2 regions of the Terrabacter koreensis genome follow, and region 1 is predicted to be linked to the other one. Evidence: predicted binding sites of a transcription regulator. Region 1 holds the regulator's gene; the other holds the start of a gene.
The links. The regulator LexA, encoded in region 1, represses DNA repair genes until DNA is damaged. The targets are predictions, from matches to a motif close to TCGAACANNTGTTCGA.
Positions count from the first base shown of each region.

Region 2: ACYVNR_RS10865 (DUF6504 family protein) is a predicted target of LexA. The motif match lies at 7,081-7,096, and genes of this name have one in related genera.

Region 1 is NZ_BAAGQU010000002.1:313,489-328,155, reverse strand. Features, by position in the region: gene nrdR (transcriptional regulator NrdR) at 1-277, opposite strand, end outside; gene ACYVNR_RS01920 (MFS transporter) at 756-1,997, opposite strand; gene ACYVNR_RS01915 (ArsR/SmtB family transcription factor) at 2,030-2,680, opposite strand; gene ACYVNR_RS01910 (sensor histidine kinase) at 2,806-4,062, shown strand; gene ACYVNR_RS01905 (hypothetical protein) at 3,980-4,495, opposite strand; gene ACYVNR_RS01900 (alpha/beta hydrolase) at 4,570-6,336, opposite strand; gene ACYVNR_RS01895 (hypothetical protein) at 6,333-6,659, opposite strand; gene ACYVNR_RS01890 (LysM peptidoglycan-binding domain-containing protein) at 6,976-7,389, opposite strand; gene lexA (transcriptional repressor LexA) at 7,642-8,340, shown strand; gene ACYVNR_RS01880 (hypothetical protein) at 8,402-9,328, shown strand; gene ACYVNR_RS01875 (Sir2 family NAD-dependent protein deacetylase) at 9,360-10,316, opposite strand; gene ACYVNR_RS01870 (LysR family transcriptional regulator) at 10,400-11,347, shown strand; gene ACYVNR_RS01865 (gamma-glutamyltransferase) at 11,414-12,937, shown strand; gene ACYVNR_RS01860 (class I SAM-dependent methyltransferase) at 13,065-14,399, shown strand; gene ACYVNR_RS01855 (DUF1295 domain-containing protein) at 14,404-14,667, shown strand, end outside.
Region 2 is NZ_BAAGQU010000004.1:1,732,850-1,747,516, reverse strand. Features, by position in the region: gene dinB (DNA polymerase IV) at 26-1,285, opposite strand; gene ACYVNR_RS10880 (class I SAM-dependent methyltransferase) at 1,340-2,104, opposite strand; gene ACYVNR_RS10875 (DNA polymerase III subunit alpha) at 2,180-6,055, opposite strand; gene ACYVNR_RS10870 (SAV_6107 family HEPN domain-containing protein) at 6,061-6,528, opposite strand; gene ACYVNR_RS10865 (DUF6504 family protein) at 6,562-6,966, opposite strand; gene ACYVNR_RS10860 (phosphatidylinositol-specific phospholipase C/glycerophosphodiester phosphodiesterase family protein) at 7,226-8,098, shown strand; gene ACYVNR_RS10855 (DUF4126 domain-containing protein) at 8,421-9,176, shown strand; gene ACYVNR_RS10850 (hypothetical protein) at 9,308-9,853, shown strand; gene metF (methylenetetrahydrofolate reductase [NAD(P)H]) at 9,930-10,838, opposite strand; gene ACYVNR_RS10840 (polyprenyl synthetase family protein) at 10,933-12,039, shown strand; gene ACYVNR_RS10835 (helix-turn-helix domain-containing protein) at 12,060-12,461, opposite strand; gene ACYVNR_RS10830 (lytic transglycosylase domain-containing protein) at 12,763-13,725, shown strand; gene pknB (Stk1 family PASTA domain-containing Ser/Thr kinase) at 13,787-14,667, shown strand, end outside.

The DNA of each region.
Region 1 (14,667 bases):
GGATCGCCTCCTCGACCTTCTGGGCGAGGAGGGCCAGGTCGTCCTCACTGACGGGCCGGCCCTGGCACGACTTGCGCACGCCGGACAGCACCTTGGCCCGGCTGAACGGCTCGGAGGCCCCCGACCGCTTGATCACGTTGAGGCTCGAGGTCTCGAGCGTCGTGAAGCGGCGGTTGCACTGGGGGCACTGACGCCGGCGTCGGATGCAGGCGCCGTCGTCGGTGGTGCGCGAGTCGATGACCCGCGAGTCGGTGTGGCGGCAGAACGGGCAGTGCACGTCTGGTCACCTTCCCTTCCCCGAGACCCGGTCGTTCAGCGTGGCGGCCATCCCGTATGCCGTCCGCGACGGTCCCGAGAGCCGCCCGGTGTTCGTGGGACCGGGCGAGGCTGGGGACGGGGCTGGGGACGACGTGGGGATGACCTGTGGGTAACCCCCGTCTGACTGGGGACTACATGTGGACGTCTTACATCTGTGTAACTACTAGATGTAGGGGTAACTGTAGGCATGCTGTGACCCCGATCGCAAGCGAATCGAGAACCTCCGGCGCGCCGCGTCGCTGACCTGCACAAACGTCACAGGAGCCCCACACGTCCCGGCGTGTCGGACCTCGCGCCCGGGCCGTCGAACCCCAACATCTTGGGGTGGGGCAGCGGTGCGAGTCCCCCATCTTCACATCCGGCAGAGCCCCCTACAGGGCCTGCGAGCGTGTGCCCGCCGCCTCCGTGGCGGCGGGCCGCCTCGGTGGTGGCGACGCTCAGGTCAGGCGGCCGATCGCGGGCCGCGTCGCGAACCAGAGGCAGAGCAGCGCCATGGCACCACCGAAGGCGGCAGCCGCCGTGAGCACCGAGGTCACGGCTGCGAGCGCCCCGAAGGCCGGGAGGGCCACGGGCACGAGGGCCATGTCGCCGAGGCTCGAGAGGGCCGACACGCGCCCTAGGTGGCTCGGCGCCACCGTCCGCTGGAAGACCCCCGACAGCCACACGGACGCCGTGCCGGCGAGGACGCCGACGGTCGCCATGGCGCCGAGCAGCGCCGCCCGCGAGTCGAGACCGGTCGCGGCGAGCGCCAGCCCCTGGACGACGAGCCCGAGGAAACCAGCACGAGCCGGGCGGGCGACCTTCCAACGGATCGCGGCGAGGCTCCCGACGATCGCGCCCGTCGCGAAAGCGCCCTCCGCGAGACCGAGCCACGTCGAGCCCCAGCCCGAGGCCGAGACGCGCAGCGCGATGCCGAGTGCGATGACGGGACTGACGAAGACGTTGAGGGAGCTGAGGCCCAGCACCAGCAGCCGGGCGGACTCGTCAGCACGCAGGTAGCACGCGCCGTCGCGCAGGCTGGCCGACCACGAGACGCGCGGCGCCCGCGGCAGCCGGTAGCGCGGTCGCACCCCGAACCAGAGGACCCCCGCGACGACGAGGAAGGTCACGGCGTCCAGCACCATGGCTCCGGGCACTCCCAGCCACGCGACGACCACACCGCCGGCCGGTGCGCCGAGCAGCCTGGCGACGCGGTTGCAGATCTGGTTCCACCCGCTGACGGTGGCGAGGTCCTGGGTGCGCACGAGCTGGCGAGCGAGGGTGGCGCCGGCGGGGATCGTCAGTCCCATGGCCACGCCGAGCAGCACACCCAGCGTGACGAGCAGTGCGGCTCCCCGCGCCCCGGCGACCCAGGCGATCGCGCCCGTGAGGAGGACGACCGCTTGCAGCACCCGACCCGTCACCAGTACGCGCCGGGTGTCGAAGCGGTCCGCGATGACCCCTCCGGCGAGGACGAGCACCGCCTGGGGCAGGGTCTCAGCCCCGAGGACGACCCCGGCGAGACCCGGCGACAGCGTCTGGGCAGCAGTCCACGCGAGCGCCACGACCCACATGGCGTCGCCGAACCACGACAGGGTGACAGCGGCGACCCAGCCCTGGACCATCCGGTCCCGGGTCACGTCAGGTGGCGCCTCGCCGATGAGCTCGGGCGCCTCCGCCAGCTCGGGCGGGGTCGGCACCGCCCGAGCTGACGTGGGTGCCTCGGCCCGGCTCATCGCCCGACCGGCCGGCTCGGGAAGACGCGAGCCGAGGCGCGCACCGGCACTCGGTCGAGGTGCGGGCGCTGCAGCGCGTCGGCCCGGCACGCAGCGCTCCACTCGACGATCATGTCGGTCAGCCGCTGCGACAGCTCGCGCATCTGGTCGAGGGTCGCCGGCACGAAGGTGTCGGTGGCGACGGCCGCGCGGCGCACCTCCTCGTCCACGTGCTGGCCTTCGACGAGCCACTCCTGCACGGCCCGCACGTGGTGGCGGAAGTTCTCGGCCTCGGCGGTCGCCGCCACGCGTCGCGCCACGGTGCCGTCGGCGAAGTCGACCGCGTCCCAGGTCAGGTCGCGGGCCCGGATGCGCCACCAGCTCTCGCGCGAGTCGCGGGCGAGCTCGGGCGCCGGCTCGACGAAGCCGTAGCGGTGCAGCACACCGAGGTGGTGGCTGACGGACCCGGCCGCGAGCCCGGTGGCCCCGCTGAGGCGGCCGACGCTCGCCGGGCCGTCGGCAGAGAGGAGCTCGCAGATCCAGCGGCGTGTCGGGTGGTGGAAGGCGGTGAGCGCGTCGAGCAGCGCAGACCCCGACTCGCCGCCCTTCACGGCGGCGTCGGCCGGGCTGGTGGCGAGGTGACGTTCGGCGGCAGTGAGTCGAGGCACGAGTGCCACCCTCGATGGCGGGCGAGACTTTGACAAGGGCTCTTGTATAACTGGCCGTCACGCAACCGACGACACGGGGCGAGAACCGCTTGCCCGGCTCTCGAACTCGATGCAGTCTTCGTATCGTGACAAACCGGACCACCCTCGAGGACGACCTGGACCGAGCGCAGCGGCGCGACGACGCCCTGTGGCGCTACGACGTGCTCGGCCGGGCACCGGCTCGGGAGCTGCAGGCCCTCGTCGACATCGCCGCCCAGCTCTGCGCCGTGCCCACGGCCGCGATCAACCTCATCACCTCGACGGAGCAGCAGCAGATCGCCACCACCGGCTTCGAGCCCTCCATCTGCGCCCGCGAGGACTCGATGTGTGCCGCCGTGCTCGAGCACACCGACCGGGTCGTGGTGCCGAACGCGAGCGTCGACGAACGGTTCCGCGAGAACCCTTTCGTCACAGGGATCCTGGGCGACGTCCGGTTCTACGCCTCGGCACCGCTGACCACCCCCCAAGGCGTCATCATCGGCCGGCTGTGCGTCTTCGACTCCACCCCCCGAGAGCTCGACGAGGCCCAGGAGCAGGCCCTGGTCGCCATCGCCGAGCGCGTCGTCGACGTGCTCGAGCTGCGGCTGCGCACCCGTGAGCTCGAGGACTCGCTGGCCGCCCTCACCCAGACCCGCGACGAGCTGCACCGCTCGAACGAGGCGCTGTCGGTCTTCGCCGGCCAGGTGAGCCATGACCTGCGCACTCCCCTCACGGCGATCATGGCGAGCACCGAGATGCTCGGCCAGCAGCCGGCCGTCATGGCCGACCAGTGGTCCGAGCGGCTGGTCGCTACTGCGTTCCGGTCCGCCACCCGCATGGCCGGGATGATCGAGCAGATCCTGGCGCACGCACGGGTCGGTGCCGTTCTGCACAAGGAGCCGAGCGACCTGCGCGTCGTGATCGGCTCGGTGCTCGAGGACCTGGCGCCCACGCTGACGGCGAAGGCCGCCACCGTCGAGGTCGGCGAGCTCCCGACCCTCCCGGCCGACGCCCAGCAGCTCTACTCCGTGCTGCTCAACCTCGTCTCCAACGCCGTGAAGTACGCCCGTCCCGACGTCTCGCCGATCGTCGGCGTCTCGGCGGAGCGCCACGGACGGATGTGGCGGACCTCGGTGCGAGACAACGGCGTCGGCATCGCGCCCGGCGATCGTGAGCGCGTGTTCGAGCTCTTCAGCCGCGTGGGCACAGCAGGCGACGGCAGCGGCATCGGGCTGGCCACCGTCAAGCGGATCATCGAGGCGCATGGCGGCTCCATCGGCATCAGCCACTCCGACGGTCCCGGGACCCTGGTCTGGTTCGAGCTGCCGGCCACCGACGAGACCGAGACCGTCCAGAAGGCCTGACCGGCTGTGCCGCTCTGGCCAGCACCGACCACGCGATCCCGAACGCGACGGGTGCACGCAGCTCGATGAAGCCGCCCTGGACGACCAGCAGCACGAACGTCCAGGCGGCGGACCCGTCGTCGATCGCGTCCGCCAGCGCCACGGCGCCACCCCGCGCGCCACTGTCGATGACCACCCCCGCTGCCGTCACGGCGAGCTGGGCCACGGCGGCCAGGCCGGCCCAGCGCAGCCGCGCGCGGGTGGTGCCCGGCGGTGCGCCGGGCTGCACCGGCTCGAGGAGCGCGGGCGGTGGTCGCTGCCGGTCGAGCGCGACGGCGATGACCACCCCGAACGCCACGACGCCCAGCAGCAGCGGGGACGACACCGCGACGACCGCCGCGTCTGCCGCTGCTCCGGCGCCGTAGCCGGCCCAGGCGACGAACACCGGAGCCACGGCTTGCACCAGCACTGCCGTGAGGCATGCCCTCACGACCAGGGCGTCCCCGCGCGGGGACGCCGCCGACGCGATCACGGGACCAGCCTCGGCCAACGCAGCGGGTCTGAGCCCAGGCTCGGCCCCGTGGTGGTGCAGGCTCGCTCGTCGGCGCCCTGCAGGATGCGCAAGTCGGGACGTCCGGCGGCGACGGCGACGAGGTTGTGCGCGCTGTCGGTGCCCGCTCTCAGGTAGTCGGAGTGCCCGGCCGACGTACGGCCGACGTCGACGAAGCTGGACCGCGGTCGCATCCAGTGGTTGCACCCCGTGCCCGGCTGCTTGGGTGCGAACGTCGAGAGCCGCAGGGCGCCCCCGACCTCCTGCGGCCGTGTGCCGTGCACCATCCAGCCGTAGCCGAAGACGTCGTCGCCGATCGCGCCGAGGACGTTGAGGGCTCCCGGTCGGAGGGCGGTTCGCGCGAGGTCGGTGAAGGGCATCCCCGGAGCACCGAACACGGCGATGTCGTCGATCCGGCTGGTGCGCAGGCTGGCGAACCCGGCGAGCGTGCTGCCGTAGGAGTGCGCCCACACGGTCTGGTGGGCCGGGCGCTGCCGGGCGGCCTCGACGCCGGTGACGAAGTCGGCGAGTGCTCCCGCGTTCTCGCGAGCGACCTTGGTGTTCAGGACGTTACGGTCGATCGACGACACGATCTCGTCCACCTGCGGGGCGTCGTAACCCATCCACGTGATGACAGCGACGTCCTGCCCGCGAGCGATGGCGCGCGCCTCCGACCGCATGCGCACGAACGTGTCGTCGTAGCGGCGCAGATCGGCGCCGACCATCGTCGACAGTCCGCCGACGAAGGTGACGACGTGCTCCGCCCGGTCGACGTCGCCGACGGCGACGACAGCCCTGAGGTCGCGCTGGCGCGTGTCGACGAGCAGCAGCCGCCGAGGCCCTCCGTCTCGACGGGCGAGCACGTCACGCACCGCGCGTATGCCGTCCACCTGCTCGTGCGCCCGCGAGCGCTCCCGGGCGTTCCAGGGCGAGCCGTCGCGCCGCGCGTCCGACTCGCGGGCGACGGCCGCTCGCTCGGCGCGGTCGAGGAGCAGCAGGTTCGCCTCGTGACGGGCGGCGGCCGGCACGCCGTCTCGTGGACCGACCCACTCGGGTCGCCCGCGGATGGCCTGACGCTGCTCCTCGTCGGTGAGCGAACGCCACCAGGCTGCCGAGGCGAACACGCCGGCCGCCTGTGGCGGCGGCGCCAGGACGTCGCTCGGGGCCAGGTGGGACGCCGCGAGCCCCGGGCCGACCGCCCCTGTCGAGCTCGCTCCTCGCGCCGCGACGAGGAGCGAGTGCTGGAGCTCCTCGTCGGTCCTGGAGGCTGTCTGGGTGGCCTGCCGGAGGCAAGTGACGACCTCGCTCCTCAGCAGCTCGTCGAGCCGGGCCCGGTGCGCCTCGCCGACCGGGTCCCCCAGGGAGGCGCGAACGGGGAGGAAGAGCCGCCCGTCCTCGTCGACCCACGCGCCCTCGTCGGCCGCCCGACGGTCGGCACGATCGACGAGGTCGAGCGCACTCTGCAGCCGGTGCGACGCCTCTCCCACGGCGTGTCCCGCGGCCGCGACGCTGCTCGCGAGCTGCCCGAGCCCAGCCACGACCGTGCCGTAGCGGTCGGCCGCGGCGGTCGCACCGGCCCCCGACCACCGGGGCGCGGCCGAGCGTCGCCAGAGCACCAGCTCGGACAGCACGACGAGGCGGCGGCGTCGCTCCTCCAGGCGCCGGCTCACCTCGAGCAGCAGCTGGGGACGTCCCGCGCGGACATCGCGCACCCGCAGGGCGCCGCCCGCCGCAGCCGCCGTCATCGGGCGCTGCGCCGGGGGCCGTCGCGCCGCGGGTCGTCCCCCGTGCCGAGTGCCTGCTGGACCACGCGCTCCACGGCGTCGTAGCCGTCGGCCGCCAGACTCACGCACCGGCCGAGCTCGCGCAGCTCCCACTGCGCCGTCGCCAGTCGCGCCTGCCACGCGGCAGCCACCTGCGACCTGCCCGAGGCGCAGCGGCCGCCCGGCAGCCCCGCGGCGACCGGCCGCAGGTCGTCGGCGAGCCCGAGCCGCCGCACCTCGGCGAGCACCTCCTCGATCGTGGCGACGCTGGCGCGCAGCGTCCGGATGTCGATCTCGTACCTCATCCCCTGCTCCCTTCCCGAGAGCAGCCACGCTAGGTCGCGGTCGCCGCGCCCGGTGCGCGTCATCCACAGCCCCGGCAAAGGGCACCACAGGGCCGGCAAAGGGCCGGCAAAGGGCCGGCAAAAGGGGCGCTGACACAGCAGAACGCCGCACCCCCTCCTCAGGGGTGCGGCGTCCGGGCGGGAACGGCGGGGTCGAAGCGCCGCATCCGCCAGCCGCTGGAGGTGGAGCCAACGCGGCCGATCGGAAGGGTCGAGGCACGCGGCCGCCAGCCGGACGGCATACGCAAGGGGCCTCAGACCCGGGAAACTCCGGGCGTCAGCGACCCGGGATGACGAGCTGCTGCCCGACGTGGATCTGGGTGGTGCTGAGGCTGTTGGCGACCTGGAGCTCGACGACGCCGTCGGTGACGGGCAGCTGCGGGAGCTCGCGGGCCGCGATGCCCGACAAGGTCTGGCCCGCGGTGACGGTGACGGTACGGGGCTCGCCCGAGGCCGAGGCGAGCTGGCCGGCGAGCCCGACGGCGAGCAGGGAGACGACTGCGGCGACGAGCAGGGCGACCACGAGGCGGCCGAACCGGGTCAGGCGCAGCGGCGGCTGGGCTGCACGGGCGGCACGAGCTGCACGGGCTGCGTCGCGCCCGGTCGGCACGAGGACGAGATGCGGGCGTGCGGCGGGCCGCGGCTCGCTGGTCTGCTGCTGACGAACGGCCTCGAGGACGATGGCGCTCATGGTGACCTCCCCTTGCTGCTGATCTGGCGAACACGTGTTCGATAGAACGTCTGTACGATTTGTAGCACGTATGTTCGAGGAAGTCGAGACACGCATCGAACAGGTGTTTGGCAACTGTGTTCGAACCTCGTTACTCTTTCCTCACACCACACACCTCACCAGCCACCACTGACACTGGGTCCCGAGCGGTTTCCCGAGCCGCTTGCGACCCGCGTTCAGCAGACGGTCTGACGAGCCGACGAAGGGGACACCATGGGCGTGACCGAGCTTCCCGACCGCGAGACCGGCGACGGGCTGACCGTGCGTCAGCGGCGAGTGCTCGAGGTGATCCGCAACTCCGTCGACCGCCGGGGCTACCCGCCGAGCATGCGCGAGATCGGCGACGCCGTCGGCCTCGCAAGCCCCTCGAGCGTCTCCCACCAGCTCAACGCCCTCGTGACCAAGGGCTACCTGCGACGTGACCCCAACCGGCCGCGCGCCCTCGAGATCGTCTCGCCCGACGCGACGGCGGAGGAGGTCGGCAGCCGCAGCGGCACCCATTACGACACCGAGACCGACTCGGGCGACGCCCGCCCCGAGGCCTCCTACGTCCCCGTCCTCGGGCAGATCGCCGCCGGCGTCCCGATCACGGCCGAGGAGGTCGTCGAGGACGTCTTCCCGCTGCCCAAGCAGCTCGTCGGCGAGGGCGACCTCTTCCTGCTCAAGGTCAACGGCGACTCCATGGTCGACGCGGCGATCTGCGACGGCGACTGGGTCGTCGTGCGCCAGCAGCAGCACGCCGAGAACGGCGACGTCGTCGCGGCGATGCTCGACAACGAGGCCACGGTGAAGACCTTCAAGCGCGTCGACGGCCATGTCTGGCTCATGCCGCACAACGAGGACTTCTCCCCCATCGACGGTGACCACGCGACGATCCTGGGCAAGGTCACCGCCGTCCTGCGCCGCATCTGACGGGCCGCCGGGGCTGCGTCCGACAGGCGCATCGCCCCGGCCCACGCCAGACTCTGGAGACGTGAGTCCTGCAGAGGAGACCACCATGGCCGCCGGGCGCACCCGCGACGTCGTCTACACCTACCGTTACCTGCGTGGCGCGATGATCGCACTCCTGCTCATGCTGCTGCTCTCGGTCGGCTACCAGTGGTGGTGGGAGACCGACCACAGCTGCTGGCTCGGGTCGATCAGCGCGTACTACTACACGCCCGCGCGCACGGTCTTCGTCGGCTCCCTCTGTGCGCTCGGGGCCAGCCTCATCGCCTACAAGGGGCACTCGTCCGAGGAGGACGTATTGCTCAACTTCTCGGGCTTCATGGCGTTCGTCGTCGCCATGGTCCCGACGGTGCCCGACTTCAGCTGCGGACCCAACGCCTACACCCAGACGCCCGCCGAGATCGCGGCGGCGGTGCGCAACAACATCTGGTCGCTCGTCGTCGTCGCGGCCATCGGTGCCGTCATCGTGGCGGCCCTGAAGCGGGGCGCCATGGTGCGCGACGCGGCCGCGCGCCCCACCGCGCGCTCGGTGGTCGTGACCCTGGCCTGCGCCGGTGTCCTCCTCGTCGAGCTGGCCCTCTTCCTCGTCCTGCGCGACCGCTTCATCGCGCTGAGCCACGGCATCGCGGCGGCCACGATGGTGGCCGGCGTCATCGCCGTCATGGCGCTGAGCGCGCTGCGCACCGAGGAGCGGCACCGGGCCGTCGGTGACGACTCCGGTGGCGGTTACCGCCGCATCTACCTCGCCATCGCCGTCGCGCTCACGGCCGCCCTCGCCGCGACGGTCGTCGCGGCGCTGACCGTGACGGGCTTCGCCCACCTCGTCCTCGTCGCCGAGGTCATCGTCATCGTGCTCTTCGCGACGTACTGGGGCGTCCAGACGAAGGAGCTGTGGGACCTCGGTGAGGTCTCCGCCGACGAGGCTCGCGACGTCGGCGCCCGGGCGGAGTGACGGCCGCATCGACGGTCCTCCTGGGTCCAGGTCAGTGGCCGAGCGCCTTGCGCAGTGCGGTCAGCGTCTGGCCCAGCGGCGCGTGCAGCCGGATCGTCGCCTCCGCGTCGCCGCGAGTGGCCGACCGGGTCACGATGGCGACGGGGACGTCGCGCTGGTGGGCCCGCCGCACGAAGCGGTAGCCGCTCATCACCGACAACGACGACCCGAGGACCAGCACGGCCCCGGCCGCCTCGACGAGGCCGAAGACCCGCTCCACCAGGGTCTTGGGCACGGACTCGCCGAAGAAGACGACGTCGGGCTTGACGGTGTCGTTGCCGCAGACGAGGCACCGCGGAGCGTGGAAGGTCTCGACGAGCGCGTCCGCGAGCACGATGTCGCCGTCGGGCCGCACCTGCTCGCCCCACTGCGAGCCCACCGAGGCAGCCGCCTCGGCGAAGCGGGCCATGAAGCCGGGGTTGGCCTCGGTCATCCTCTCGTGCAAGCCGATTCGCGACGTGTACTCACCACAGGTGAGACAGACCGCGCGCTCGAGCGAGCCGTGCAGCTCGACGACGTCCGTCGCTCCTGCCGCCTGGTGCAGACCGTCGACGTTCTGGGTGATCACCGGACCGACGTAGCCCGCGCGCTGCAGGTCGGTGACGACGCGATGGCCCTCGTTGGGCGACGCGGCGTTGAACCGCTGCCACCCGATGTAGCTGCGGGCCCAGTAGCGGCGCCGGGCGTCGCTGCTACCGGCGAACTCGCCATAGGTCATCGGCTCGACCCGTCGGGTCCCGTCGGGCCCGCGGTAGTCGGGGATGCCCGACTCGGTGGAGAGGCCCGCCCCGCTCAGCACCGCGACGCCCCCGCCGCTCACGAGATCGACGAGGTCGTCCAACGTGCCGAGGTCGTGCGTCTCGAGCGGCAGCGTGCGCGACGTCGAGAGGCGTGTCGTCGCGCCGGCGCTGCCGGTGGGGCGAGGAGGTATGCCGGTCGGCTGGTGCACCCGGTCAGCCTACGTCTCCGAGCCGGCGTCACCCGAGCGTGCAGAAGTGACGGAAAACCATAATCACCGGTTATGATCGGTCCATGATCGATGCTGCGGGCCTACGGGTCATGAAGGCCATCGCCGACGAGGGAAGCTTCACGAGCGCCGCCAACGCCCTCGGCTTCACCCAGCCGGCCATCTCGCAGATGGTGCGACGTCTGGAGCAGCGCACCGGCACGGTGCTCGTCGAGCGCTACGGCCGGCAGGTCCGGCTCACGGAGGCCGGCCAGGTGCTGGCGCGTCACGCCGTGGGGGTCCTCGCCGCCCTCGACGCGGCCGAGGAGGAGATCACCGCGATCGCCGGCCTGCGCGCCGGTCGCGTGCGCCTCCAGGCGTTCCCCAGCTCGTCCGCCACGCTCGTGCCGCGAACCCTCGCGATCCTCAAGTCCAAGCACCCCGACATCACGGTGACCTTCACCGAGGCCGAGCCGCCCGAGTCGCTGGCCGCCCTGCGCAACGGCGACTGCGACGTCGCCGTCGCCTTCGCCTACGAGGGGGGCGACCTCGGCGAGCTCGAGGAGGACCTCTCGCTCCTCGTGACCCGCCGCCTCATGGACGACGAGGTGCGCCTCGTCGTGCCCGGCTCGCACCCCCACGCGGGCGACGCGGCCGCGGTGCTCACCGACTTCTCCGGCGACGAGTGGATCGCCGGCTGTCCGCGGTGCCGGGGCCACCTGCTCTCGCTCGCCGACACCGCCGGCTTCCGGCCGAACGTCGCCTTCGAGACCGAGGACTACGTCGCCCAGCTCGGCCTCGTCACGGCCGGCCTCGGGGTGGCCCTCGTGCCCGACCTCATTCTCAACGCGGCCAAGCACGACGACGTCGCGACCCTGCCCCTGTCGCCGGCCTCGCGACGACAGATCCTCGCGGTGACGACCCCCGACCTGCAGCGCGTGCCTGCCGTGGCCGCGGCGCTCGACGCCCTGTGCGAGGCCGCCGGCGCCGACCCCGCGACCTCCACCGCCGAGCTCGTGGGTGCGAAGGCCTGACCCTCCGGACACTCCCGCCGGTCACGACGCCGCGCCAGACGTCGTCGTGACCGGCAGAATGCGGTCATGACACGGGTCGCTCTCGCTGCCACCGGTCCCGCACCCCTCGAGGCAGGCCTCGAGGCGGCGGCCGACGGCGGCAACGCGGTCGACGCCGCCATCGCAGCGGCGCTCAGCGCGATGAGCACCGAGCCCGGTGTCGTGAGCCTGATGGGCGGCGCCTACGTCAACGTGTGGCCCGCCGGCGCCGACCCCGTCGTCGTCGACGGCAACGTCGAGATGCCGGGCCGTGGCCTCGACGCGTCGGCCTTCGGGCACGGCGTCCGCGAGGTGCGCACCGACTACGGCGGTGGCGTGACCATCGGCGCCGGACACGGCTCGGTCGCGAACTCCGGTGCCCTGCAGGCGCTCTCGCTCGCTCGCGACACGTTCGCCGTGCTGCCGTGGCGACGGCTCGTCGAGCCGTCCGCGCGCGCCTGCCGCGAGGGCTACCGCATCGGCGCCGCTGCCGCCCTCTACCTCGGCATCGTGCGCGACACCCTCTTCGGCGACGACGCCGAGGCCCACGCCCTCGTGACCGGCGCGGACGGCGGCGCCGTGCAGCCCGGCGAGACCTGCCTCAACGTCGACCTCGCCGACATCCTCGAGCTGCTCGCCGTGCAGGGGGTGTCCCTCTTCACGACCGGCGCCGTCAGTCGGGTGCTCGTGGACGACATGGCCGCGAACGGTGGGCTCGTCACGGCGGCCGACCTGACGGCATACGAGGCGGTGGTGCGCACCCCGACGATGCGGTCGGTGGGCACGTGGAGCGTCGCCCTCAACCCGCCTCCGTCGGTCGGCGGTCCGATGCTCGCCGCGATGCTCGGGCAGCTCGCCCGGCACGAGCACTGGACCTGGCCCGAGGTCATCGACATCCAGCGCCACGTGCTCGCGTACCGCCTCTCGGTGCACGACCGCTCGCGCGACCTCGACGCGGACGGTCACGCCCTGCTCGAGTCGATCGAGCGCCACGGCCTCGCCGGTCTGCCGACCTCGGCGTCCACCGCCCACGTGTCCGCGGTCGACGAGCACGGAAACGCCTGTGCCATCACCATGTCCGCCGGCTACGGCGCCGGCATGGTGATCCCCGGCACGGGCATCCTGCTCAACAACGCACTGGGCGAGCCCGAGCTCAACCGGCTGGGTCTGCACGCGGTGCCTCCCGGCACACGACTCGCGTCGAACATGGCCCCGACGACTGCGCGGAGCGCCGTCGGGGCCGCTCTGGCGGTCGGCTCCCCCGGCGCCGACCGCATCACGACGGCGCTGATGCAGGTGCTGGGTCGCAGCCTGCTCCTGGGCGACGACCTCCAGCACGCCATCGACGCCCCTCGGCTGCACGTGCGCTTCCTCGAGGACGGTTCGCCGCGGGTCGAGCACGAGCCCTCCGAGGAGATCGCCGCCGCTGTCACGGCCCAGGGGCTGCCCGCGCACCGCTACCCGGGCCCGCACATGTACTTCGGCGGCGTCGGCGCGGCCCTCCTCGGAGCGGGCGGGCTCGTCGCGGCGGGCGACGCGCGGCGCGAGGCCGCCGTGGGGGTATCTCCTTGACGGACCTTGCCGGCGCGCAGGATCGCCCGCCGGCACCGGGCACCCGCCTTCTTCGCGAACGCCACCCATCCGACGAGCAGCCCGCGCCGAACCCTTGTGCGTCGACCCCTACGAGAGGCCTTCTTCGATGACCATGACCGACGACCGCCCCGACGCCGGCTCCTCCACCTCGGCAGCGCTGACCCGTCCTCGGCCCGACTCTGTCGCCGCCCGGGTGGCGGCCGTCGTCTCCCCCCTCTTCGGGGGGCGGCTGCCGGTGCGCCTCAGGGCGTGGGACGGCAGCGTCACGGGGCCTGTCGACGCACCGACGGTCGTGCTGCGCGACCCCGCCGCCCTGCGGCGTCTCGTGCGCCACCCCGGCGAGCTCGGCCTGGCCCAGGCGTACGTCACCGGCGAGCTCGACGTGGACGGTGACCTGCTCGACGGCTTCCGCCGGGTGTGGTCCACGGCCCGCACGCTGGCCGACGGACGCCCGTCCCCCACAACGCTCGCATCGGTCGCCCGGACCGGCATCAGGACGGCGCTCGACCTGGGCGTGGTCGGCCTGCCGCCGGAGCCCCCGGCGTCGCAGGCGCGGCTGCGAGGACGGCTGCACACCAAGTCCCGCGACCGCAGCGCCATCGAGCACCACTACAACCTCTCCAACGAGTTCTACGCGCTCATCCTCGACCCGCATATGGCGTACTCCTGCGGGTACTGGACCAGCACCGAACCCGGCTACACCGTCGAGGACGCCCAGCGCGACAAGCTCGACCTCGTCTGCCGCAAGCTGGGCATAGAACCCGGGGGGCGCCACCTCGACATCGGCTGCGGCTGGGGCTCGCTCTCGCTGCACGCCGCCGAGAAGTTCGGCGCACAGGTCGTCGGCGTCACGATCTCGAGCGAGCAGAAGGCCTTCATCGACCAGCGCATCCGCGAGCGCGGGCTCGCGGACCGCGTCGAGATCCGCCTGCAGGACTACCGCGAGGTGCCCGACGGCCCGTTCGACACCGTCAGCTCCATCGAGATGGGCGAGCACGTCGGCCAGCGCAACTACCCGACGTTCACCCGGCAGATCGAGCGGCTGCTGCGCCCGGGCGGGCGCGCGCTGATCCAGCAGATGTCACGCACCACCCGACCGGGCGGGGGGCCGTTCATCGAGGCCTTCATCGCTCCTGACATGCACATGCGGCCCGTGGGCGAGACCGTCGACCTCATCGAGCAGGCCGGGCTCGAGGTCCGCGACGTGCACGCGCTGCGCGAGCACTACGTGTGGACCGTGAACGCCTGGTACGACACGTTCGAGGCCAACTGGGACAGCGTCGTCGACCTGGTCGGCGAGGAGGTCGCCCGCGTGTGGCGGCTCTACCTCGTCGGGGGCGCTCTCGCCTTCGAGGAGGGCCGGATGGGCGTCGACCAGATCCTCGCGGTCAAGCCCACCGCCGACGGCCGCAGCGGTATGCCGCCCGTCCGGGCCTGGTGACGCCGTGAGCTTTCTCGGGGTGGTGCTCTGGACGGCTCTCACGGTCGTCGTGGTGCTCGGCATCACGTTCGCGGTCGCACTGCGCGTCGGCAAGCAGGCGGTCATCGACGTGACGTGGGGGCTCGGGTTCGTCGCGATCGCGCTCACGGCGTTCCTCGTCACGGGCGGCCAGGGCGACCCGCTGCGCCGGTGGCTGGCGCTGCTGCTGACCGCGGCATGGGGGCTGCGGCTCGCCACGCACATCTACCTGCGCTCGCGCGGCAAGGGC
Region 2 (14,667 bases), on a different contig from region 1:
AACGGCCGACGCGGACTTCTTTACCTCAGGATAGGTCTCGCCGCTCACGAAAGGAACCCGAGGGTCGGTCAGGCATCAGGCTCGCCGGCCGCACGGATCCGGCCCCGAAGCGTGCGCTCGCCCGGTCGACCGCACGGTCGGCCTCGCGCCACCCGTGCTCGGGCTCGTCGAGGGTGGCCTGGATGGGTGCTACGGCCGACGGGACGAGGCCTTCCAGGCGCACCCCGACGAGCCGGATGCGGGCCCGCTGGAGGCCGAGCCGGTCGTAGAGCTCGCGGGCGGTCGCGAAGATGTCGCGTGAGACGTCGGTGTGGTGACGCAGCGTCTTGGCGCGGGTGATCGTCGTGAAGTCGGCGAACCTGACCTTGATGTTGACGGTGCGCCCCGTCATCCCGGCCGACCTGGCCCGGGCCGCGGTGCGGTCGGAGAGGCGCAGCAGCTCGCGGTGGATGCGGACCGGGTCGTCGATGTCGTGAGCGAACGTCTCGTCGGCACCGATCGACTTCTCGCGGCGCTCGGGGACGACGGGGCGCGGGTCACGCCCCCAGGCCAGGTCGTGCAGGCTGCGGCCGGCGACGTCGCCGAGAGCCCGCTGCAGGGTCTCGACGGGCGTGTGCGCGAGGTCGGCGACCGACCGCAGGCCGAGCCGGTGCAGGTGCTCCTCGGTCTTGTCGCCGACGCCCCAGATGGCACCGACGGGCAGCTGGTGCAGGAACGAGACCACCTCGTCGCGGGGCACGACGATGAGCCCGTCGGGCTTGGCGAGGTTGGAGGCGAGCTTGGCGACGAACTTCGTGGCGGCCACGCCGACCGAGCAGGTGATGCCCTGCTCGTCGGCGATGGTGTCACGCAGCTGCTCGGCGATCCGCGTGGGACGTCCGAGCCGGCGTACGGCGCCGGAGACGTCGAGGAAGGCCTCGTCGAGCGAGAGCGGCTCGACGCTGTCGGTGATCGTCGCGAAGGTCGCCATGACGGCCTCGGAGATCGCGGCGTAGCGGCGGTGGTCGGGCTCGATGATGACGGCCTGGGGGCACAGCCGCTGGGCCCGGGCCATCGGCATCGCTGAGGTGACCCCGAAGGCGCGTGCCTCGTAGGTGGCCGAGAGCACGACGGAGCGGCCGCTCGCGCCGCCGATGATGACCGGCTTGCCGCGCAGGTCGGGTCGCGAGATGAGCGACGCGGACGCGTAGAAGGCGTCCATGTCGACGTGCAGCACGGTGCAGCCGGTGTCGTCGGGCGGCTCGGAGCTGCCCCGGGTCGGGGCGGTGAACTGGCGACGGCTCATGCGGCACCCCCCGGCCCGGAGGACCGGGTGGGCCGGCCGGCCCCGATCACCGGGTCAGTCGCGGCGCGCGACGACGTGCAGGGCATTGCCGAGGGTGCGGAGGAACTCGCGCCCCGGGCCGGAGACGAGCAGGTCGTCGAGCTCGGCCAGGGCGGCGCGGTCGGCCTCGGAGTCGATGAGCGAGGCCGGCACGAGGTGTCCGAGGATGTTGGTGCCGCGCACCACCACGTCGGTGAAGCCGGCGTCGGCAAGCAGGGTCTCGAGCTGCTCGACGTCGAAGCGGCGCGGGAGCGGGTCGGTGCTCCCCCACCGGCCGGTGGGGTCGACGAGGGCTGCGCGCGCCTGGGCGAACTCACCCGCGATGGCCTTGGCGAAGACGACGGCCAGGCGTCCGGAGACGAGGAGCGAGAGCACTCCGCCCCGGCCGAGGACCTGGGCGATGGCGCGCAGCGTGGCCGCTGGGTCGTCGACGAACTCGAGGGTGCCGTGGCAGCAGGCGAGGTCGACGTGCCGGCCGGCGAGGATGCCGTCGAGGGAGTCGCCGTCGCCCTGGACGCCGGTGACGCGGTCCACGATGCCGGCCTCACGGGCCCGGCGGGCCAGCGAGGCGAGCGCGTCGGGACTGGGGTCGACGACGGTGACCCGGTGACCGGCCTCGGCGAGCGGGACGGCGACACCGCCCGTGCCGCCGCCCAGGTCGAGCACCTCGAGCGGGCGACCGAGCCGGGTGCCGCACTCGTCGGCGATGCGGCCCACGGCGGAGACGACGGCCGACGGTCGGGCCGCTCCGCGTCGCTGGCGGGGCTGGTCGTCGGGCACGGGATCCTCCGTCGGGGAGCGTGGTTCGCGCCGTCTCGCAGGTGGTGGCGCATGGGGTTCGTGTGCATGCTCACCCTAGTGCCCCGAACTTCCCGGACTGGCGTGCCACAGCTTGCGCGGCGGGCCACCGACGGTGTCGGCTGGCACGAGGGCGCTGGTGCCGCGCGCTCCCCTGACGTCGTCGCCTGCGGGCTTGATGTCGGCGTACGGCGACTGCTTGAACCCCGAGGCGTGGACGAGCACCCGGCGGCCGTCGGGGCCCTCGCCCACGCCGGCCGGCGCGCCGTCTCGACCGGCCAGGGCTCCGGCCCGCTCCCAGGCGGCCCGGTCGGCGGCGTCGAGTGCGTCGCGCACCGCGGTGATGCCGCCGGCGGTCCAGGCCTCCTGCAGACCCGAGAGCTCCCACGCTCCCGTGGCCCGGATCGAGACGCCCTTGGGGCCGGTGCGCCGCACCGTGCCACGACAGAGGAGCAGCCACGAGTGGAAGACGGTGGCTGCATACGGACCCTGGACGTCCTCGAAGAAGGTGAGGTCGGCAGGTCCGGTCGCGTCGTCGAGGGTGAGGAAGACGACGCGGCGGCCGGTGCGGATGGGCGGGGTCTGCGTGGCGACCTTGACTCCCGCGACCCACACCTCGCGGCCGCTGCGCCCCGAGAGCAGGTCGCGCGCCCGGGTGACGCCGAGGGCGTCGAGCATCGGGGCGTAGAAGTCGACGACGTGCCCGCTCGCGTCGAGGCCGAGCACCTCGAGCTCGGCACGGACCCGCTCGGGGCCGGTCATCTCGGGCAGCCCGCTCGTCGCGGTGAGGCGGGGCGTGTCGCCGAGGTCGAGCGTCAGCTGGGTCGCGACGTGCTCGGGCGCGCCGGCGGAGGCCTGCGACTGGGCGGCGGCCAGGGCCCGGATGTCACCGGTGGCCGAGACCGACGTGACGCGGCCCCGCGACGAACGGGAGCGGCTCGCGGCCGAGACCCTCGCCCGGGACGAGTGCTGCGAGGCCGACCAGCGGTCGAGCTCGGCGACGTGGAGCAGCAGGTCTCGCCGGGTGACCCGGCCCCGCCGGCCGAGACCGCTGCGGGAGCGCCCCACCACCTCGGGACCGCTCTCGCCGCGACGGGGCGGGCTGCCGAGGTCGATGTCGTGCAGGGCGTCGAAGCCACCGGCGAGCACGAGCTTCTCGGCGACGGGCCGCGACACGTGGGCCCGCTGCCAGAAGTCGGAGAGGCTGGAGTACGGCTGACCGGCGACGATCCGGGCCACCTCGGCCTCGCTGATGCCGTGGACGTCGGCGAGGGAGAGCCGGATCGCCTCGCCGCCGTCGTCGGTGCGCTCGAAGCGGTAGGCGCCGGTCGACGCGTTGACGTCGAGCCCGAGGACCGCGATGCCGAAGGAACGCGCGTCGTCGAGGATCAGCCGCTTGGGGTACATGCCGGGGTCGTGGGTCAGCACCCCGGCGAGGAAGGCGGCCGGGTGGTGCGCCTTGAGCCAGGCCGACTGGTAGGTCGGCAGCGCGAAGGCGGCCGCATGCGCCTTGCAGAACCCGAACGACGCGAAGGCCTTGAGGACCTCCCAGATCTTGTCGGCGACGTCGGGTGCGTAGCCGCGGGCCAGGGCGGCCGGGCGCCACCACCGTTCGATCTGGCGCTGGCCGTCGGGGGTGCCGAGCGCGCGGCGCACCTCGTCGGCCTGCGCGAGGGTCACGCCCGTCGTCTCGGCGACGATCATGAGGACCTGCTCGTGGAAGACGACGACGCCCTCGGTCTCCTCGAGCGCGGGGATGAGCGTCGGGTGGAGGAAGGAGGGGTCCTTCCAGCCCTGCCTCGCGTTGAGGAACGGGATGATCATGTCGCTCTTGACGGGCCCGGGACGGAAGAGCGAGATGTCGATGATGAGGTCGTCGAAGGTCTGCGGCCCGAACTTGCCGATGAGCTCGCGCTGGCCGGGACTCTCGATCTGGAAGCAGCCGAGGGTCCGGGTCGAGCGGACGAGCTCGAAGGTCTGCTCGTCGTCGAAGGGAACCTGGCTCTCGTCGTCGAGGTCGAGGGCTGTGCCGTCGACGCGCTCGACCTCGTCGACCGCGTGGGCCATCGCCGACTGCATGCGGATGCCGAGGACGTCGAGCTTGAGCAGTCCCATCTCCTCGACGTCGTCCTTGTCGAACTGGCTCATCGGGAAGCCGAGCCAGCTGGCCTCGACCGGGGTGCGGTCGAGCAGGACCGAGTCGGAGAGCACGACGCCGCACGGGTGCAGGGCGATGTGGCGGGGCAGGCCGTCGAGCCGCTCGACGATGTCGAACATCAGCTGCAGACGGGGCACGTCGAGGCCGGACGCGCGCAGCTCGGGCAGCTCGGCCAGGGCGTTGCGCACGTTGCGGGCGGCGATGTGCGGGAACGCCTTGGCCATCGCGTCGACCTCGGGCGGAGGCAGGCCGAGCGCGGCGCCGGCGTCGCGGATCGCGTGACGCACCCGGTAGGTGTCCATCATCGAGACGCAGGTGACCCGCTCGCCGCCGAAGTGGTCGAGGATGCGTTCGTAGATCTCGGTGCGCCGGGCCGACTCGACGTCGATGTCGATGTCGGGCAGCTCGGCTCGCAGCGGTGAGCAGAAGCGCTCCATGAGCAGGTTGTGACGCATCGGGTCGACCCCGGAGATGCCGAGGAGGTAGTTGACGAGGGACCCGGCCCCGGAGCCGCGGGCCGCGACCCGCACCCCCATCTCACGGATGAGGTCGCAGACCTGGGCGACGGTGAGGAAGTAGGTCGCGTAGCCGAGCGTCTCGATGACGCCGAGCTCGTCCTCGAGCCGGTCGCTGACGGCCCCGAGCTCGCTCTCGGACCGACCGGGGTAGCGGGTCGCGATGGACTCGCGGCACCGGCGGGCGAGGACGTGGTGCGGGTTGGTGCCCGGGCGGATGCCCAGCACGCCGGGCTCGGGCAGGTGGACCGAGCCGATGCCGAGGTCGGAACGGGGGTCCTGGATGCACTCGGTGGCGAGCGCCGTGGTGCGGGCGAGCAGCTCGCGCGACTGCTCGCGTGCCAGCGACCCGCCACCGACGAGCCCGGGGCCCGAGACCTGCACGACGTCGAGGGCGAGGGCCTGCATGAGCGGTGTCGGGGACAGGTGACCCGCCGTGGTGACGCGGTCGAGGTGGCGCGCGTCGAGGGCGACGAGCCGGCGCGCGGCGTCGAGGACGTCGACGATGGCGGCGTCCTGCGGGTCGGCGTGGCGCACCGCCGCCGTGATCACGCTGGGCACACCGACCTCGCGCGCGAGGGCGAGCATCCGCCCCGCCTGGCCGAGGCTGCCCGGCTGGTGCTCGGGGCCGCCGTGGCAGACGACCTCGACGACGGCCGCCCCGCGCGGCAGCAGCGCGACCCAGCGCTCCAGCGCGGCCCTGGCCCGGTCGCGTCGCTTGGCGAGCACCTCGCGCCCGACGTCGGAGTCGGGGCCGAGCAGCACGACGAGCCGGGAGGGCCCGCCGTCGTCCGCCGAGCGCGCGTGCTCGGCGACGAGGCTCGCGGTGGTGACCGGGTTGCCGCGCTCGCCACGCAGGTGGGTGGCGGTGACGAGCCGACAGAGGGCGCCCCAGCCCTCCCCGGGTGCGAGACCGGTGGCGCTCCCCCGGGCCAGCACCGTGACGCGAGGCAGTCGGGGGTCCACGAGAGCCCCACCTCGGACGGGGGTGCGCACGGGACGCTGCCGCTCGGGGCGCTCCGGCCCGAGGGCGAGGTCGACGCCGAGGATCGGGGCGATGTCGTGCTCCATGCAGGAGCGCACGAACTTCACCGCGCCGTAGAGCCCGTCGCGGTCGGTCAGCGCGAGGGCCGGCTGCCCGAAGGCCGCGGCTCGCTCGACGAGCTGGTGCGGCTTGGCCGTGCCGTAGCGCATGGAGTAGCCCGACGCGACGTGCAGGTGGACGAAGCCGTGAGTGGTGGTGGAAGAGGTGGTGGTCATGCTGCTCACGCGGTGTTCGCCCGGCTCCTCGGGACGGGGGCGGGCGAGACGGGGGTGATCGACTGCGGCAGCGGGATCGTCGCCGGGACCCCGAGGAGGTCCTGGACGATCTCGAGGAACATCTCGGCCTGGCGCAGCAGGTCGTCGGCCTCGCGGGCGCTGATGTGACCGCCACGGTCGATGACCGACCGGTGGGCCGAGCAGGCGGCGAAGAAGGCGGCCCACTCCCCCAGCTCGGGAGCCACCCCGGGCAGGACCTGCCAGACGCTGCGCGGCCGGGATCGGGGTGACGGGACGGTGCGGGCGGCGACGAGGGCAGCCGCAGCCCGCAGGGCACCGAGGTGGGAGTCGCGGTAGCGCTCGGACGCATCGCTCGTGCGGCACGCGGACTCGAGGGTCGCGCGGCCCCGCTCGAGCAGGTCGAGCACGGCGGCCGAGATGGGTGGACGTCGCAGGTCGTGGGTGGTGGTCATGGTGGTGGCTCTCCTCTCTCGTCTCATGTCGGCTCAGTCGGAGACCCGGACGAGCGACCACTGGTCGCCCAAAGGGGACTCGTCGTGGGCGAGGTCGTAGACCCCGGGGGCGAAGGACCACCCCGGGCTCGCCTCGACCCGCCAGACGTGCTGCTCGGACGCCGCAGCGACCAGCGTCTCGCCGGGCCGCACCTGCGCCTCGTCGGCCTCGAGCGCATCGCGCCACCAAGCGCGCCGCTCACGCCACTGGGCCAGGACGCTGCGCACGACGTAGAGGCGACCGCGCCAGATGAACGCCTCCGGCGCCGTCCCCGCCGGGGACCCGAGCGCCTTCGCGTCCTTCTCGCCACCCTTCTCCGGACCGACCTCGCGGGCGGTCTCCCACTCCTGCTCTCTTCTCCGGACCCTCACCTGGACGGAGTCACTGAACCTGCGCACCACGACACGTCTCCCTCGGACACGTCGGGCCGGACATCACGACCCGAGCCACCCGCGCCCCACACGAGCAGCCCGACAACCAACCGACGACTTGACTGACGAAACCAACAGAGTTCGAACACTTGTTCGATGGGAAGAGCGTAACCCCCGGCGCCGACAGCGTGTCAAGAACGACCGGAACCGCGTCACGACCACAACCGTCGCCTGCCGTTCACCCTCGCGTCGGCCGACGACCGGAACGGGCGAACAGGGTGGGTCCATGAGACTCGGACGTTTCCTCATCACCCTCACCCCGACCCTGCTCGTCACCGCCGTCCTCGCCACGACGAGCAGCCCCTCCACGGCGACCGCCCTCGAGGCCACCGGCAACCCGCACCGTGCCACCGCCCAACCCCTCGAGCGGGCCCACGCCCACAACGACTACGAGCACGCGCGCCCGCTCGCCGATGCGCTGGACCACGGCTTCACCTCCGTCGAGGCCGACGTCTGGCTCGTCGACGGTGAGCTCTACCTCGGCCACGACGGCCCCGACCTGACCCGCACCCTCCGCAGCCACTACCTCGACCCGCTCGCGAAACGGTTCCGCGCCAACGGCGGGTCGATCTACCCCGGCTGGAACGGCGACCTGCGCCTGCTCATCGACGTCAAGTCGGACGGCAGCGCCACCTGGCCGGTGATCGAGCGCCAGCTGTCGGCGTACCCCGAGCTGGTGACCGCCTTCCGCCAGGGCCGGGTGCAGCACCGGGCCGTCACCGCCGTCGTCTCCGGCAACCGCGACCTGCCCGCCATGCAGGCCGCGACGACGCGCTGGTCCTTCTACGACGGGCGTCTCAGCGACCTCGGCAAGGGCATCTCACCGACGCTCATGCCCCTCGTCAGCAACAACTGGTCGGCCGTCGGCTACACGGGCGGGCCGTTCACCGAGGCCCATCGCGCCCTCCTCCGCGCCTACGTGACCCGAGCCCACGCGGAGGGCTACGAGATCCGCTTCTGGGCGACGCCTGACACCCCGGGCGCGACGCGCGACACGGTCTGGGCCGAGGAGCTCGCGGCCGACGTCGACGCCTACAACACCGACGACCTCGCAGGCCTCCGGTCCTGGCTGCTCACCCACGACCCGCAGGAGGGCTGACCTGAGGCGCACGCCCGGCATACGGGGACGAAACGGGCGAACCTGAGTAATCGTGCTCAGGTTCGCCCGTGCGGCCCTCGGCAGAGTTGGGGACTGCGGGTCCGGTCCGCGAACGGAGGGGTGCAGGGGTCCTGTCCGCTCACGGATCGGGCCCGTTCCGCTGCCCACGCACCCACCGAAGGCCCCCACGGCGCCAGCGCGTCCCGTTGCGTGCCCTGCGGGAATACGGGAGCGTCAGTGACGTTGGACCTGAGCTCGGCCGTCCGGCCCGGGCATGGACGCACCGGCGCACCCGCGACCGGCGCACGACAGAAGGAGCGTCGTGGGCGCCGAGCTCATCCCCATGGCCTTCACCACCGGGTGGGGCAGCGGGGTCAACGCGTATGCCGTCGTGCTCGTCCTCGGACTGGCCGACAAGATCTTCAACCTCAGCCAGGTCCCGAACGCCCTGGCCCGCACCGACGTGCTCATCGGCGCCGGCATCCTCTTCGCCGTCGAGATGCTCGCCGACAAGATCCCCTACGTCGACTCGGTCTGGGACTCGGTGCACACGGTCGTCAGACCCGCCGTGGGCGCCACCATCGGCTATCTCATCGGCCACGAGACGGCCGGGCTCGACGCGGCCATCGGGGCGGCCACCGGTGGGGTCACGGCGCTGATCTCGCACGGCATCAAGGCCGGCCTGCGCGCCGCGGTCAACACCTCCCCCGAGCCGGCGAGCAACATCGTCGTCAGCACGACCGAGGACGTCACGGTCACGGGCGTCACCGCCCTCGCCATCGCGCACCCCTGGTGGGCCGCCACCATCGCGTTCGTGCTCCTCGCCCTCGGAGCCTTCCTCGTCTACAAGCTCGCGGGCCGCATCCGCCGCTACAAGCGGCGCTACGACGCCTGGGGCGAACGCGTGGGCGTCGCCCAACCGTCGGGCAGAGCCGTCGGAGCCGCCACCGACCCAGCCACCGACCAAGCCACCGACCCAGGTCCCGACCACGGTCGCCGTCGGGGATGGGGCCTCGGCCGCGCGGCCGACCCACGCCCCGAGCGCCCCGTCGACCGCCCGTTCGACCAGGAGACCTGACCCGCGCTCGTCCCACAGCAGCGCACAGCGACTCACAGCACGCGCCCACGCCGGCGAGGGCGCCGGCACAGGCCCGGCTCCGACGGTGGACCCAGCTGGCACGAGGCCAGCCCATCGAAGGAGTGGAACGCATGAAGAACAAGACCATCGCTCTGGCCGGCGCCGGCATCGTGGCCGCGTCGGCGCTCGCGCTCGGCGGGGCCGCCCTCGCGAGCGCCGACGAGACCACCGGGTCGAGCAGCAGTGTCGCCGCGAACGGCGCCGGCTACGGCCTGCTCGGCGAGGGAACGGCAGGCGCGCCGGGCGACCGCGCCAACGGCAACGGCAACACCGACCCGAGCAAGCCGATGCGCTCGGACGAGCAGCTGCTCACGGGCGACACCGCCGCGAAGGTGACAGCTGCCGCCAAGGCGAAGGAGCCGACCGCGACGATCGAGCGCGTCGAGACCGACTCCGACGGCGTCTACGAGGCGCACATGGTGCGGACCGACGGCACGCACGTCATCGTGCAGGTCGACGCCTCGTTCACCGTGACCGACGTCCAGGAGGGCGGCCAGGGGCCCGGCGGGCCGGGGGGCCGGGGCGACCACGACGGCGACGGCCCGCAGGCCCAGCCGGGCGAGGGCGGGACGCCGACCTCGCCGAACGGCGCGACGACCCCGTCGGCCACCACCTGACCGACCTCCACCGCCCCAACCGCCTCCACCGAGGGCGGTCGACCTCACCGGGGTCGGCCGTCCCGCGGTGAGCGCCTCAGAGGTTGCCGAAGACCTCGAGCGTGGCCGACGAGCGGTTCATGGTGATGAAGTGGATGCCGGGGGCTCCCTCGTCGAGGAGCCGCTGGGACGACTCTGTAGCGATGGCCAGCCCCTCGGCGCGCACCGCGTCCGCGTCGTCACCGTGCCGGTCGAGGCGGTCGGTGACGGCGGCCGGCATGGGCTGGCCGGCGAGCTGTGCCATGCGCACCACCTGGCGCGCGTTCGTGATCGGCATGATCGCCGGCACCACGGGCAGGTGCGAGCCGCGCCGCGCGAGCTCGTCGCGCAGCCGGAGGTAGTTGTCGACGTCGAAGACCATCTGGGTGATGGCGAACTGCGCCCCGGCCTGCTCCTTGCGCACGAGCGTCCGGGCGTCCTCCTCGACGCTGCGCGACTCGGGGTGGCCGTCGGGGAACGCCGCGACCCCCACGGTGAAGTCGCCCAGGCCCTTGACGAGCGAGACGAGCTCGTCGGCGTGGTCGAGGCCCTCGGGATGGGCGACCCACGGCTGGCCCAGGCCGCCCTGCGGGTCGCCGCGGAGGGCCAGGATGTTGCGGACCCCCGCGGCGGCATACGCCCCGACGATGCTGCGCAGCTCGGTGACGGAGTGACCCACGCAGGTCAGGTGCGCCATCGGCGTCAGCGAGGTCTCCTCGAGCACCCGCTGGGTGAGGCGCACCGTGCGCCCACGGGTGCTGCCGCCCGCGCCGTAGGTGATCGACACGAAGCTCGGCGAGAGCTTCTCGAGCCGGCGGATCGCGTCCCAGAGCTGCGCCTCGGCGGCGTCGTCCTTGGGCGGGAAGAACTCGAAGCTGAAGGTGGGCGTGTCGGCCTCGATCATCGCCGGGATGGACCGGGTGAACCGTTCTGCCCGTGCCATGGAGGATGCCGTGCCGTGTGCCATGCCGCACACCTTAGGCGGAGCGTGCCCGCGCTGCGTGGGCTGTTCACGCCGCGGCCGGCGCGCCGCGTAGGCTGACGACGATTCCCGCGACTCGATGGAGGACCTCGTGCAGACCCCCACCGACCTCGACGCGCTGCGCCGTCGGGTCCAGCAGGCGATCGACGGGCAGATCGCCGGGGCCACCCAGTCGCTCGCCGCGATCGGTGAGGAGACGGCGCCGCTCGTGTCCGCCGTGTCGAACCTGCTCTCCGGGGGCAAGGGCCTGCGCGCCGGCTTCCTCTACTGGGGCTACCGCGCCGCTGGTGGCGACGACTCGGACGCCCTCGTGCGCCTCGCCGCGAGCATGGAGTTCTTCCAGGGTGCGGCGCTCCTCCACGACGACGTCATGGACCGCAGCGACACCCGACGAGGTATGCCGTCGGCGCACCGGGCCGTGGCCGGCCTGCACCAGGAGCGTGGTTGGGCGGGTGACGCGGACCGTTTCGGCGAGGGCACCGCCATCCTCGCCGGTGACCTGTGCCTCACGTGGTGCGACGAGCTGTACGCGACGTGCGGCCTCCCGGGCGACGAGCTCGTGCGCGGGCGTCGTCTCTTCGACCTGATGCGCACGCAGCTGATGGGTGGCCAGTTCCTCGACCTGCTCGAGTCGGCCCGCGGCTGGCACGGCCTCGACCTCGAGGAGAGGGTGGCCTCGGCGCGCAAGGTCATCCGTTTCAAGAGCGCGAAGTACACGATCGAGCACCCGCTGCTCATCGGGGCCCTCGTCGGGGGCGCCCCGCAGGAGTCCCTCGCCCCGCTGTCCGACTACGGCCTGGCCCTCGGCGAGGCGTTCCAGCTGCGCGACGACCTGCTCGGCGTGTTCGGCGACCCCGAGGCGACCGGAAAGCCCGCCGGGGACGACCTGCGCGAGGGCAAGCGGACGGTGCTCGTCGCGTACGCCCTCGACGCGGCGTCAGCCAGCGACCGGGCGACGGTGGAGTCGCTGCTCGGCCGCGACGACCTGGAGCTCGCCGGGGTGGAGGCGATCCGGGGCGTGCTCGTCGACACGGGGGCCGTCGACCGGGTCGAGGGCCTGATCACCGCGCTCGCCGACGACGCCCGCAAGGCGGTCGAGCGGGCTCGTGAGACCGGCCACTACGACTCGCCCGCGCTCGACGTGCTCGAGGCGCTCGTCGCGGTCTCGACGGCGCGGCACTCCTGACGCACCGCGTCCAAGGCCTGCTAGAAGGCGAGCTCCTGGGCCCGCCGGCGGATCTCGGTCTTGTGCCCTGCTCGGAGGGCGTCGATGGGTGCGCCCTCGACGGGCAGGGTCGCGTCGGGGGTGAAGAGCCACTCGATGATCTCGGTGTCGTCCATGCCGCCGTCGGCCAGCACGGTGAACGTCCCGCGCAGCTCGGGCCGGGGCCCGCTCTCGTCGACGAACTTGGCGGGGATCGCCGTCACCTTGCGCTCGCCGATGCGGGCGGCGAGCACCTCTCGGTCGGCCATCATCTGGCGTACGCGCGACAGCGGCACGCCGAGCCGCTCGGCGGCGTCGGGCACGGTCAGCCACTCCCCGACCAACGTCTCGAGGTCGGTGTCGCCGGTGGTGGTCTCGTCGGGCTGCACGGGAGTGTCGCTCACGGGCACGAGTCTGCCACCCGTCAGGGTGAGGCGTGCACCCGCCGCCACCGCGCGCCTCGGAGCGTCCCGAAGGGCGTCCCTCGTCGTCCTGGTGGAGCTTCGGACGGGCGTGGGGCCATGAATTACACCGATGTATTTTTAGTTTAGTGCTCAAATGTGCGCTATCGTCACAGACGCCACAGCAACCACAGATGCCACACTGGCCCCCTCTGGCCTGACGCGCCCACCCTTCCGACGCCCCTCCACGTCTTCTGCACCGTCTCCTGCACCAGAACCGGGCTCCAGGAAAGGACTCCACCTCATGCCCTTCGCCGACGTCGCCGCACTCGCCGTGCCCGCCCACGCGGTCGTGGCTCCCGTGGCCGCCACGCCCTGGAAGACCATCACGGTCCGGCCGGGCGACACGCTCTGGCACCTCGCCATCGCCAACCACACCAGCGTGCGTGCCATCGCCCAGAAGAACCGGCTCGCGCTCGGCGGCGCGCTGATCCACCCCGGGCAGAAGCTGCTCGTCCCGGGGAAGGCCTCCCCCGCAACCGCGCAGCCGCGGTCGACCGCCGGGTCCGGCACGCGTACGGCGACGGCGGTGCGCCCCTCGTCGCGCGACGCGGTCCACGTGGTCCGCGCCGGCGACACGGTGAGCGACATCGCCGTGAAGTACCGCGTGTCGCTGACCAAGCTGCTCGCGGCGAACAGGCTCCGCAGCAGCGCCCTCATCTTCGTCGGCCAGAGGATCGTCGTGCCCGGGGCCGTGTCGGCGTCGGCGCCGGCCACCCCGGCCCCCAAGGCCGCCGCACCGAAGGGCTACTCCGTGTCGGCCAAGACGGCCAAGGCCGTCGCCGCCAGCAAGGCCAGGCTCGCCGCGGCCAAGGTGCCCACCCGCACCGAGACGTCGGCGATCATCCGGGCGACGGCGGCACGCCACGGGGTCGACCCCAAGCTCGCCCTCGCGATCGGGTGGCTGGAGTCCGGCTGGCACCAGCGGGCCGTCTCCTACACGAACGCCGTCGGGGTCATGCAGATCATGCCGACGTCGCAGACCTGGGCCTCCGAGCTGGCCGGCCGGTCGCTGGACCGTTTCGACACCCGCGACAACATCACGTCCGGCGTGCTGATCATCCGGTCCCTGCAGGCCAGCGCGGACTCGCGCGAGCAGGCCATCGCCGGGTACTACCAGGGTCTCTACTCAGTGCGCCAGAAGGGCCTCTACGAGGACACCAAGCAGTACGTCGCCAGCGTCATGGCCATCTACGACCGCCTCTGAGCGGGCCGCCGTGCGGCTGGCCTGCACGGGATGCGCCTGATCTGCCCGTAAACTTCGGTGCGTGACGTCCAGCGTGGCGGACGCCCTCGTCGGTCGGGTGATCGACGGCCGGTACCGCATCCTCTCCCACCTCGCAGACGGAGGCATGGCCTCTGTCTACGTGGCGCTGGACGCACGGCTCGACCGGGAGGTCGCACTCAAGATCATGCGCCCGGGGCTCGCGGCCGACGACGTCTTCGTCGAGCGCTTCCGCGCCGAGGCCCGCTCCGCCGCGCGGCTGAGCCACCCCAACGTGGTGGCCGTCTTCGACCAGGGTCAGGACGACGACGAGGTCTTCCTCGCGATGGAGCTCGTCGAGGGCAAGACCCTGCGTGACGTCATCCACGAAGAGGCCCCGCTCACCGCGCGCGAGGCCCTGGCCATCCTCGAGCCGATTTTGCTCGCGCTGCGCGCCGCGCACGCGGCGGGCATGATCCACCGCGACGTCAAGCCCGAGAACGTCATCGTCCGTCGCGACGGCGAGGTCAAGGTCGCCGACTTCGGGCTCGCCCGCGCGATCAGCAACCAGACCGCCACGAGCCAGACCGGCGTGCTGCTCGGCACCGTCTCGTACCTCTCGCCCGAGCAGGTCGAGAGCGGCGTGGCCGATCCCCGCAGCGACGTGTACGCCGCCGGCCTGCTGCTCTTCGAGATGCTCACCGGGCGCAAGGCGGTCACGGGCACCACGCCCATCCAGATCGCCTACAACCACGTGCACGGGTCCATCCCCGCCCCCTCGTCGGTCGTGCCGACCGTCCCGGCCGACCTCGACGCCCTCGTCGCCCGGGCCACGGCCGTCGAGCCCGACGACCGCTTCGAGTCCTCAGCAGCGTTCGTGGCCGCCGTCCGCTCGGTGCGACGTGTCCTCTCCGCCGGCGAGCTCGACCGCCGCGGCCCCGCGGC